DNA from 2 places in the Nocardioides sp. NPDC054178 genome. Region 1 is predicted to be linked to the other one. Evidence: riboswitches for the same ligand, from Rfam matches in the RefSeq annotation. Region 1 holds a riboswitch; the other holds the start of a gene.

Evidence for each region. A riboswitch is a leader RNA that binds a small molecule or an ion and turns the genes downstream of it on or off. The one in region 1 is predicted to bind cobalamin.
Region 2: another riboswitch for cobalamin. It lies ahead of ACZ6WN_RS19555 (prenyltransferase/squalene oxidase repeat-containing protein); the one in region 1 lies ahead of ACZ6WN_RS22685 (ribonucleotide-diphosphate reductase subunit beta).

What each region holds. Positions count from the first base shown of each region.
Region 1 covers NZ_JBVJKY010000007.1:39,985-44,719, reverse strand. The annotation lists gene ACZ6WN_RS22695 (ABC transporter ATP-binding protein) at 1-20, opposite strand, end outside; gene ACZ6WN_RS22690 (FecCD family ABC transporter permease) at 17-1,036, opposite strand; cobalamin riboswitch at 1,148-1,331, opposite strand; cobalamin riboswitch at 1,420-1,637, shown strand; gene ACZ6WN_RS22685 (ribonucleotide-diphosphate reductase subunit beta) at 1,762-2,760, shown strand; gene ACZ6WN_RS22680 (ribonucleotide reductase N-terminal alpha domain-containing protein) at 2,760-4,490, shown strand; gene ACZ6WN_RS22675 (hypothetical protein) at 4,606-4,735, shown strand, end outside.
Region 2 covers NZ_JBVJKY010000005.1:217,010-221,744, forward strand. The annotation lists gene ACZ6WN_RS19545 (CbiQ family ECF transporter T component) at 1-994, opposite strand, end outside; gene ACZ6WN_RS19550 (hypothetical protein) at 991-1,629, opposite strand; gene ACZ6WN_RS19555 (prenyltransferase/squalene oxidase repeat-containing protein) at 1,623-2,696, opposite strand; cobalamin riboswitch at 2,763-2,882, opposite strand; gene ACZ6WN_RS19560 (glycoside hydrolase family 19 protein) at 2,963-3,622, shown strand; gene ACZ6WN_RS19565 (NYN domain-containing protein) at 3,633-4,385, opposite strand; gene gatB (Asp-tRNA(Asn)/Glu-tRNA(Gln) amidotransferase subunit GatB) at 4,513-4,735, opposite strand, start outside.

The DNA of each region.
Region 1 (4,735 bases):
CGGGGCGCGGGGCCACTCATCGGTCGCTGCCGAAGCGGTAGCCGCCGCGGCCCAGCAGCAGCAGGAAGAGCGGCGCCCCGACGACGCCGGTGACCACCCCCAACGGGATCTCCTGCGGGCGCGCCACCAGCCGGGCGAGCACGTCGACCCACAGCAGGAACACCCCACCGCCCAGGGCCGCGACCGGGAGCACCACCCGGTGGCGCGCGCCCACCAGCAGCCGGGCCGCGTGCGGCACGATCAGCCCGACGAACCCGATCCCACCGCTGACCGCGACCAGGACCCCGACGAGCACCGCCAGGGCGACGAAGAGCGTCGTCCGCAGCGCCGCGACGTTCACGCCGAGCGCGGCGGCGGTCTCGGGGCCGGCGGCGAGCGCGTCCAGCCAGCGGTGCAGGGCCAGCATCCCGAGACCGAGGCCGAGGCTGAGGACCGCCGGCAGCCACAGCTTCTCCCAGCTGGCTCCGCCGACGCTGCCGAGCATCCAGAACATCACCGAGTCCGCGGCGCGCGGGTCATCGCTCATGAACACCAGGAACGAGGCGATGGCGGAGAGCCCGGAGGAGAGCACGACGCCGGAGAGCACCAACCGGATCGGGGTCAGCCCGCCCTGCGCGGTGGCCACCAGCCAGACCAGCATGGCCGAGCCGACCGCCCCGACCAGGGCGCCGCCGGAGACGGCGTAGGCGCCGAGGCCGGCCAGCGCGCCGGTGGTGATGGCGGCCGTCGCCCCCACCGAGGCGCCGGAGCTGATCCCGAGCAGGAACGGGTCGGCGAGCGGGTTGCGGACCAGGGTCTGCATGCCGGCGCCGGCGACGGCCAGGCCCGCCCCGACCGCGAGCGCCATCAGCGCCCTCGGCACGCGCAGCTCCCACACGATCACGTCCCATCTCCCCGGCGGCTCACCCCGGAGCCGGTCGAGAACGGTCGCGACGACCTCGCCGACAGGGATGCGCTCGGAGCCGAAGGCCACGGACACCACGGCGCTGAGCGCCGAGGCGAGCAGCAGTCCCACGACCAGCGGCACGAACGGCACCCGTCGCCTCCCGGCTCCGGTGGTGCGTGGAATCAGGGTGGGGGTCTCACGGCTCGGCGTCAGCACGCAGGTCGGCCTCTCAGGTCCTCTGGACCCTGGTCGCGAGGGCCGTGACGAACAGCTGAGCCGACAGGTTTTCGGACTCGGGTTCAACCGGCGACGCTGCCTTCCCAGGGAGTCGGTCCCCAGTGGCTGTCTAGCGTCGCCGTCGCCCTCACCGCTGCGCGCCAGTCCCGGATTCACACCGGAGTTCCCTGGCATCCATCAGGATGCGTTCGACTCGGCGCCGAGGCTAGCACGGGTCGCCGAGCCGGTGACGGGGATGTTCCGCACGACACGGCGAAGCACTAGATCTAGGAAGTTGCATTGGTGTAATTCCCGCATATAGTGGTCCTCGCAGCTGGTTCTCCCTCCTCGGCGACGAGGTGGGAGAGGCAAGAGGGAACCCGGTGCGAGTCCGGGACTGCCCCGCAGCGGTGAGTGGGAACGACCGCCGTCACGAAGCACTGGGAGCAAGCCGGCTCCTGGGAAGCGACGGCCACTAGGACCGAGCACGATGACGCCCACGAGTCCGAAGACCTGCCAGTGCCCACCTCATGGTGGGGTCCGCGACCTCGAGGGAAGGTCAGGGGATCGAGCGCGTACGACGCCGTCCTCTCCTGCCCCGGCACGGATGCACGAGACATCCGAGCGAGCCGCGGGGGCGCGGGAGAAGGGCTGATGAGTTGATCGACACCGAGGGTCTACCGATCCGCACCGAGAAGTCGGCGTACGTCTTCGACTATCCGATGGCCGAGGACCTGGCCAAGAAGCAGCGCAGCATCTTCTGGACCGCCGAGGAGATCCCGGTCGAGAACGACAAGCAGGACTTCCTGGTCAACATGACCGACGCCGAGCAGGCCGCGGTCAAGACCACGCTGAAGCTGTTCACCATCTACGAGCTGATCCTCGGCGGCGAGGTGTGGGGCGACCGGCTCTTCCACGCGTTCCCGCGGCCCGAGATCCAGATGATGACCAACGCCTTCTCGTTCGCCGAGCTGAACATGCACGCGCCGTTCTACGCGAAGCTCAACAAGACGCTGATGATCGACACCGAGGAGTTCTACGACTCCTACAAGAACGACCCGGTGCTGGCCGAGCGGATCGCCTTCGTGTGGGACGCCATCGCCGACGAGGACCTGCTCTACGCGCTGAGCGTCTTCACGCTGATGGAGAACTGCGTCCTCTACTCCAACTTCGCCTTCCTCAAGCACTTCCAGTCCGGCGGGAAGAACCTGCTGCAGAACGTGATCAGCGGCATCAACTTCTCCGCCCGCGACGAGAACCTGCACGCCACCGGCGGCGCCTGGCTGTTCAACACCACCCTGGAGGAGTACGCCGCGACCGTCCCGGCCGACAAGTTCGAGGCCGAGCGCGACGACCTGTTCGCCCGCGTCCGCGACGTGGCCGAGCACCTCTACGCGCACGAGGCTCGGATCGTGGAGATGCTCTTCGCCGACGGGCCGATCGCCGGCATCGACCAGGCCGACCTGGAGGCGTTCGTGAAGTCGCGGGTCGACATGACGCTGGAGAACATGCGGATGGAGCCGCTGTTCGGCGTCGAGGCCAACCCGATCGCCGAGTGGTTCTACAACGGCATCAACGGCACCCAGTTCCACGACTTCTTCCAGGTCACCGGCAACGAATACAACCGCAACATCGGCGAGACGGAGTTCAGCTTCTAATGGATGACAGCCTGACGAGCAGCAACAGCTGGGAGGCGCTCTCCGCCGAGCGCAAGGCACTGCAGGACGAGGGCACCGTGCCTGCCTTCATGACCACCGCGGGCTACGCGATGTTCAAGGCGAAGTACACCGTCGCGGACCAGAGCGTCCGCGAGCGCTACGAGACCATCGCCAGGACGGCCGGTGAGCTGGCCGACGAGATGTACGCCCGCGAGGACGGCGTCTCCTGGACCGAGCGGTTCTTCGAGGCGATCTGGAACGGCTGGCTCTCCCCCTCGACGCCGGTGCTGTCCAACCTCGGCACCGACAGGGGCCTGCCGGTCTCGTGCGAGGGCTCGTACGTCGAGGACTCGGTCTGGGGCTTCTACGAGACCCTCAAGGAGGCGGCGATCCTGTCCCAGAACGGGTTCGGGACCTCGGCGTACCTGGGTGACGTCCGGCCCCGCGGCGCGAAGTTCTCCGACAACGGCAAGGCCAACGGCGTGGTGCCGGTCTTCTGCAACTTCGTGGAGATGACCAACCAGATCAGCCAGGGCGCCACCCGCCGCGGCTCCTGGGCGGGCTACCTGCCGGTGGACCACCCCGACTTCTACGAGCTCGCCGACCTGATCTTCCGCGAGCCGGCCAACAAGAACGTCGGCTGGATCTTCAGCCAGGCGTTCATCGACCGGATGCTGGCCGGCGACAAGGACGCCCTGGAGCGCTACCAGCGGGTGCTGAAGATCCGGGTGGTGCTCGGCAAGGGCTACATCTGGAAGGTCGACACCGTCAACGCCGCCCAGACCGAGTCCTACCGGGCCAACGGGCTGGCCAACAAGGCCTCCAACCTGTGCTCGGAGATCACGCTGTTCAGCGACGAGGACCACTCCTACACCTGCGTGCTCTCCTCGCTGAACCTCTCGACCTATGACGAGTGGAAGGACCGGGACACGGCGTACGTCGCGACCGTCTTCCTCGACGCGGTCGCCGAGGCGTTCCTGCGCAAGGCCCGCACCATCCGCGGCCTGGAGCGGGCGGTGCGCTACACCGAGAAGGCCCGCAGCCTGGGCCTGGGCGTGATGGGCTACCACGACTACCTGCAGAAGCAGCGGGTGCCGTTCGAGTCGGACAAGGCGGCGGCGCTCAACAAGGACATCTTCGAGCGGATCTCCTCCCACGCCGACGCCGCGTCGCGGTGGATGGGCTCGGTGGCGGGCATCCCGGAGTGGTGCGTCGGCCGGCGCAACTCCCACCTGATGGCGATCGCGCCGACGATGAGCACCGCGGTGATCGTCGGCGGCACGAGCCAGGGGATCGAGCCGTACGTCGCCAACGTCTGGAACCAGACCACCTCGGCCGGCGAGATGCCCCGGGCCAACCAGAACCTCGTCGAGGTGATGAAGGAGCGTGGCGTCTACGACCAGGCGCACATCTCCGACATCATCGACAACGGTGGCTCCGTGCAGCACGTCTCGTGGCTCGACGACCACGAGAAGGACGTCTTCAAGACCGGCTACGAGATCGACCAGGAGATCCTGCTCGCCCGGGCCTCCGACCGGCAGGTCTACATCGACCAGGCCCAGTCGCTCAACCTGTTCTTCCAGGCCGACGCGACGCCGCAGTACATCAGCAAGATCCACAAGCTGGCGCTGCTCGACCCGAACATCAAGAGCCTGTACTACCTGCGCTCGCGGGCCGGTGTCCAGGCCAGCAAGCAGTCCACTTCGACCACTTCGACCACCAAGGCGTGACCATGAACGAGAACCCGACCACCACCGACGCCATCGACGACCTCAGCTGGGACGACTGGAGCGACGCCGCGGTCTGTGCCATCGAGAACGGCCCGGACTGCGAGGCCTGCGAGGGATGAGCGGCTCGGCCCCCGGGCGGCCGACGCTGACGGTCTGCCGCGGCTGCTGCTGCGGGACCGAGCGGAAGTCGCCCGGGGCGGACCACGCGGCCGTGCTCACGACGCTGAACGCGGTGGCCGGGGAGT
Region 2 (4,735 bases), on a different contig from region 1:
CGGGAAAGGCGACCGGGACCTGATCACGGGCGACCCACCAGCCCACGATGGCCACCACGATCCCGCTCAGCGCCACCACGACCTCCGGCCAGCGCCACCGGTCGGGTCGGTAGACGGTCCGCGTCACCCGGCGACCGGCGAGTGCCAGCCCTCCGGCCGCGGTGCCGGCGCCGAGGCTCAGCATGGTGGCGGCGAGCCAGCCGGGCGTGGTGCCGTCCAGCACCGCGTAGACGCCGGCGCAGAGCCCGACGAGCGAGACCAGCATGAGCACCGAGGTGATCCGCCGGGTGCCTACGGCGACGCCGGCCGTACGTCCGTAGCCACGCGTGTCCATCCCCGCCGCCAGCGCCATCGACCGCTCCAGGGCGTCCTCGAGCACCGGCACCAGGAAGCGGCGCAGCCGCTTGACGTTGCCGGTCGCGCCGGCGCGCAGCCGTTGCGCGGCCCGCACCCGCTGCACCGACTCGGCCAGCTGCGGCAGCACCGTCACGGCGACCACGACAGCGGTGCCGATCTCGTAGAGCGCCGGCGGCAGCGAGCGCAGCAGCCGCTTCGGGTTCGCCAGCGCGTTGGCCGCGCCGACGCAGATCACGATGACCCCCAGCCGCATCCCGTCGTAGAGGCCGGCCAGCAGCGCCTCCCGGGTGAGCGGCCCGAGCAGCCGGATCCCCAGCACCCACTCTGGGAGCGGGATCTCGGGAAGATCGATGAGCACGTGACCCGGCACCGCACCCAGGAGCACCCGGAAGAGCACCCGGGTCACGACGATGAAGACCGCGAGGCCGACGTAGAGCCGGAACGCCTTCGCCCACGGCTGCTCGCCGCGGCGCGCGGCGACCACGACCGACACCACCCCCACCACGAGCAGGAGCAGCAGCGGGTTGGTGGTGAAGGAGGCGTACGCGGCCAGGCCGATCGCCCACACCCACCAGGCGACGGGGTGCAGGTCGCGGGGCAGGTGCGCGACCACGGCCTCACGGAGCAACGTGGTCATCGTCGGCGCCACCACACGGCACCCGCGACGGTGAAGAGGGCGAGGATCCCTGCCGGCGCGACCCATCCGGGCAGCCGCGCGGGCTCGGAGGAGGGTCGAGAAGCCGAGTCCTGCGGAAATAACTCCGGCGACGGGCTTGAGGGCGCCCCCACAGCATCCCCAAGCTCCGTCGCCGGAGCGGTAACGACATCGTCGTCTATCCACGTGAACGCAACACCCTGCCCGGAGGTCACGCTGATTTCGGTAACATTTCTGGAGGCGTAGCTCCAGGCCCCCGAATCGTCGGTGATCCACAGCGACCAGTAGGCGTCGGCAGGCGGCATCTGGGCGCACCCGGCGGCCTTCGGGCGCTCGTCGATGCGGCACACGACGCTGGGCATCGAGGTCACGTAGGTGAGCGGATGTCCCGCCTTCTCGAAGAGGTCCGCGCCGGTGTCGCCCTCGTCGGGCCGGACACAGGTGACCTCGGGCGCGCCACCCAGCGCGTTGGGCTCGACGACGACGGTGACGCCGTCACACGCCTCGGCCGTCGATGCAGCCGTCGATGCAGCAGGCGATGCGGCTGCCGAGGAGATGGGTGCGGTGGCCCCGGCGAGGAACGCCAGGGCCACCAGGAGATCGCGCAGGATCAGCACGAGCTCTTCGTGGTCGCGTCCTTGGGCAGGAAGACCAGCGACGGCAGCGCCTGCGCGGCGGCGAGGCGGTACATCCCCTCGGACTCCTTGGTCAGGCCCTTGGTGTTGCCCTCGGTCAGCGCGGCGTCGTCGTAGGCGACCGCGCCGGCGTCGTCGCCGCAGGTGACGACGTGGTCGGCGACCCAGGCCGCCGCCTTCTCCGCGGCCTCGGTCTCACCGGCGCGCCCGAACGCCCACCCGGCCAGGCCGGTGGTGTTGGAGTTGGCGATGTTGCCGGTCGCGGCCTTGAACGAGCCGTCCTCGGCCTGGGTCTCCTTCAGCCACTCCACGCCTGCCTTGACGGCCTTCTCCGCCTCCGGAGAGGCCGCCGTGGAGAGGGCGATCAGCGCGAACGCGGTCGCGTCGGCGTCGGGGGTGGCCTTCGGGTCGGCGTCGCAGGTCTGGTCGTCGGCGGCGGGGTCGGCCGTGAAGGTGACCCGGAACCAGCCCTCCTCGCACTGCTGCCCGGCCAGGAACTCCGTCGCGGCCGCGGCCTCCTTGCTCTCGGCGTTGTTGAGCGCCCACACGGCGTACGACTGTCCGATGGTGTTGGAGTAGTCGGCCGCCTTCTTGTCCTTGGGGTCGAGCTCGTCGGCGATGCGGCCGTTCTCGGCGACGGTGCCCTCGAGCTGCTTCAGCAGCCCGGGGTCGGAGGCGTCGACGTTCTGCTGGAGCACGAGCGCCTTGGCGGTGGCGCCGGCCGAGGTGACGGTGCCGAACCCGGGCGAGGTGTACGCCTTCTTGTTCTCCATCACGGCCGCCGCGATCGTGGCGATCTCGTCGTCGTAGCCGCCGACCTCGGCCAGTGCGATCCCGATGTCGGCGCTGAGCCCGAAGTCGTCGGTGCCGTACTGCGCGTTGTGAGCCACGCCCTCCGGCGCCTGGGCGACGAGCCAGTCGGCCACCGACGTCGACACCTTCGCGTCGTAGGTGGGCTTCTCCCCCTCCTCCACGGTCTTCTCGCCGCAGGCGGCGAGGGAAGTGAGGGCGAGGGCGGCGGCGATGCCGCCGAGGACGGTCTTCTTCATGGTTCCTTCCACGCTGTTCGTCGGGAAGGCCCAGGGCCGACCCGCTGCGTTCCACGACAGCGTCAGGTCAGTACGCGTCCGTCGGCAGGTGCTCCGGCTCGCTCAGGACACTCGGGCCTGAGCCTACGGTTGCGGGTCAGCGCCGGGATTCGACCGGCTTCCCCCACCACGGCGTGTGTTGATTGAGGCTCTGCTTGATTCGGGGGCAATCTTATGCCGGGCCGAGGCTGCTTGCGCGATCGCCGCCGAGCAGTCACTCTGTCCCCATGCGCCACAGGATTCTCGGCCTTGTCGCAGCGTCGATCTCGGCCACCCTCCTCGCCCTCTGCCCAGCCACGACGGCGGTCGCGGCGCCGGCTCGGACATCGGTCACCTACGCCGACCTGGTCGCCATGTTCGGCGACAAGGTCGGCAACCGGCAGACCGTCGAGACCGGGCTGCCGACCCTCAACCGCGCCATGTCCGATGCCCGGATCACGACCCCCTACCGGCAGGCGGCCTACCTGGCCACGCTCGCCAACGAGAGCTCCTTCCACCACGACGCCAAGGGCCCCCACGACAAGCGGAAGTACGCCGGCCGCGGCTACATCCAGCTGACCGGCGAGGCCAACTACACCGACGCCGGCGCCTACTTCGACATCGACCTGCGCCGCCGCCCCGAGCTGGCCCGGTCGCTGGACCACAGCGCGCCGATCTCGCGGTGGTACTGGACCGTCGCCCGCGACATCAACCCGCTCGCCGACGCCCTCGACATGGGCAGGGTCAACGCGGCGATCGGCTATCCGTCCAACAAGAAGGAGGACGCCGAGCGCTGCCGCGACTTCAAGGCCGCGCTGAAGCACCTCAACGGGTCGGTGCCCCGGGGGATCACCTGCGCCCGCCCGAAGACGGCCAACGACCAGGACCGCACCGCGGACGCGTCCTAGCCGGCGTACGTCACTTCTTGGTGCGCTTGTCGCTGACCGCGATCGCCGAGGTGCCCTCGTCCTTGAGCTCGAAGAGGTCGATCGCCTTGATGAGCTTGGTCCAGGTGGCGTACCCGTAGTTGCGGGGGTCCTCGGAGGACTGGTTGCGGATGCGGGAGACGACCGTGCCGACCAAGGCCCAGCCGTCGTCGTCGGCGGCCGCGGCGATCGAGTTGCGCAGCAGCTGGATCAGCCGGGCGTTGCGCTTGAGCAGCTGACCCGAGGTCGCCGAGGAGGACGGCTTGCGGGCGGGCGTGGCCCCGGTCTCGGTGTCGGTCTCCTCCTCGGAGTCGCCGAGCTTCTCGACCACGGTGAACCGGGTGCAGGCGCTCTTGAACGGCGCCGGGGTCTTCTCCCGGCCGTAGCCGTAGACCGCGCGCCCCTTCTCCCGCAGGTAGTGCACCAGCGGCGTGAAGTCGGAGTCGGAGGAGACCAGTGCGAACGCGTCCGGGATCGCCGCGTGCAGCAGCTCCACGGCGTCGATGGCGAGCGCCATGTCGGAGGCGTTCTTGTGGGCGGTCAGGTCGAACTGCTGCATCGGCCGGATCGCGGCGTCGTGCAGCTCCTCGATCCACCCCTTGAGCTCGGGCTTGGTCCAGTTGCCGTAGGCCCGCCGGATCGTGACCTCGCCGTACTCGGCCAGGTCGTTGAGGATCGCGTCGATCTTGGTCGCGGGAGCGTTGTCCGCGTCGATGAGCAGGGCAATGCGGAAGGGCTCGGTCACGCCGGACAGTCTGCCAGGCAACCCCACCGCCGAGTCGGCTCATCTTGACCAAAACCGCCGCCGAGTCGGCGCGTCATAACGCGCCGACTCGGCGGATTCTGTTGTCAGGACGAGCCGACTCGGCAGGTCAGGCGAGCTTCTCCAGGATCAGCTCGCGGACACGCTTGGCGTCCGCCTTGCCACCGGTCGACTTCATCACCGCGCCGATGAGCGCACCCGCCGCGGCCTGGTTGCCGCCGCGGATCTTCTCCGCGACCGCGGGCTGGGCGGCGATGGCCTCGTCGACGGCGGCACCGAGGGCGCCGTCGTCGGAGACGACCGCGAGGCCGCGGGCGTCGATGATCTCGGCG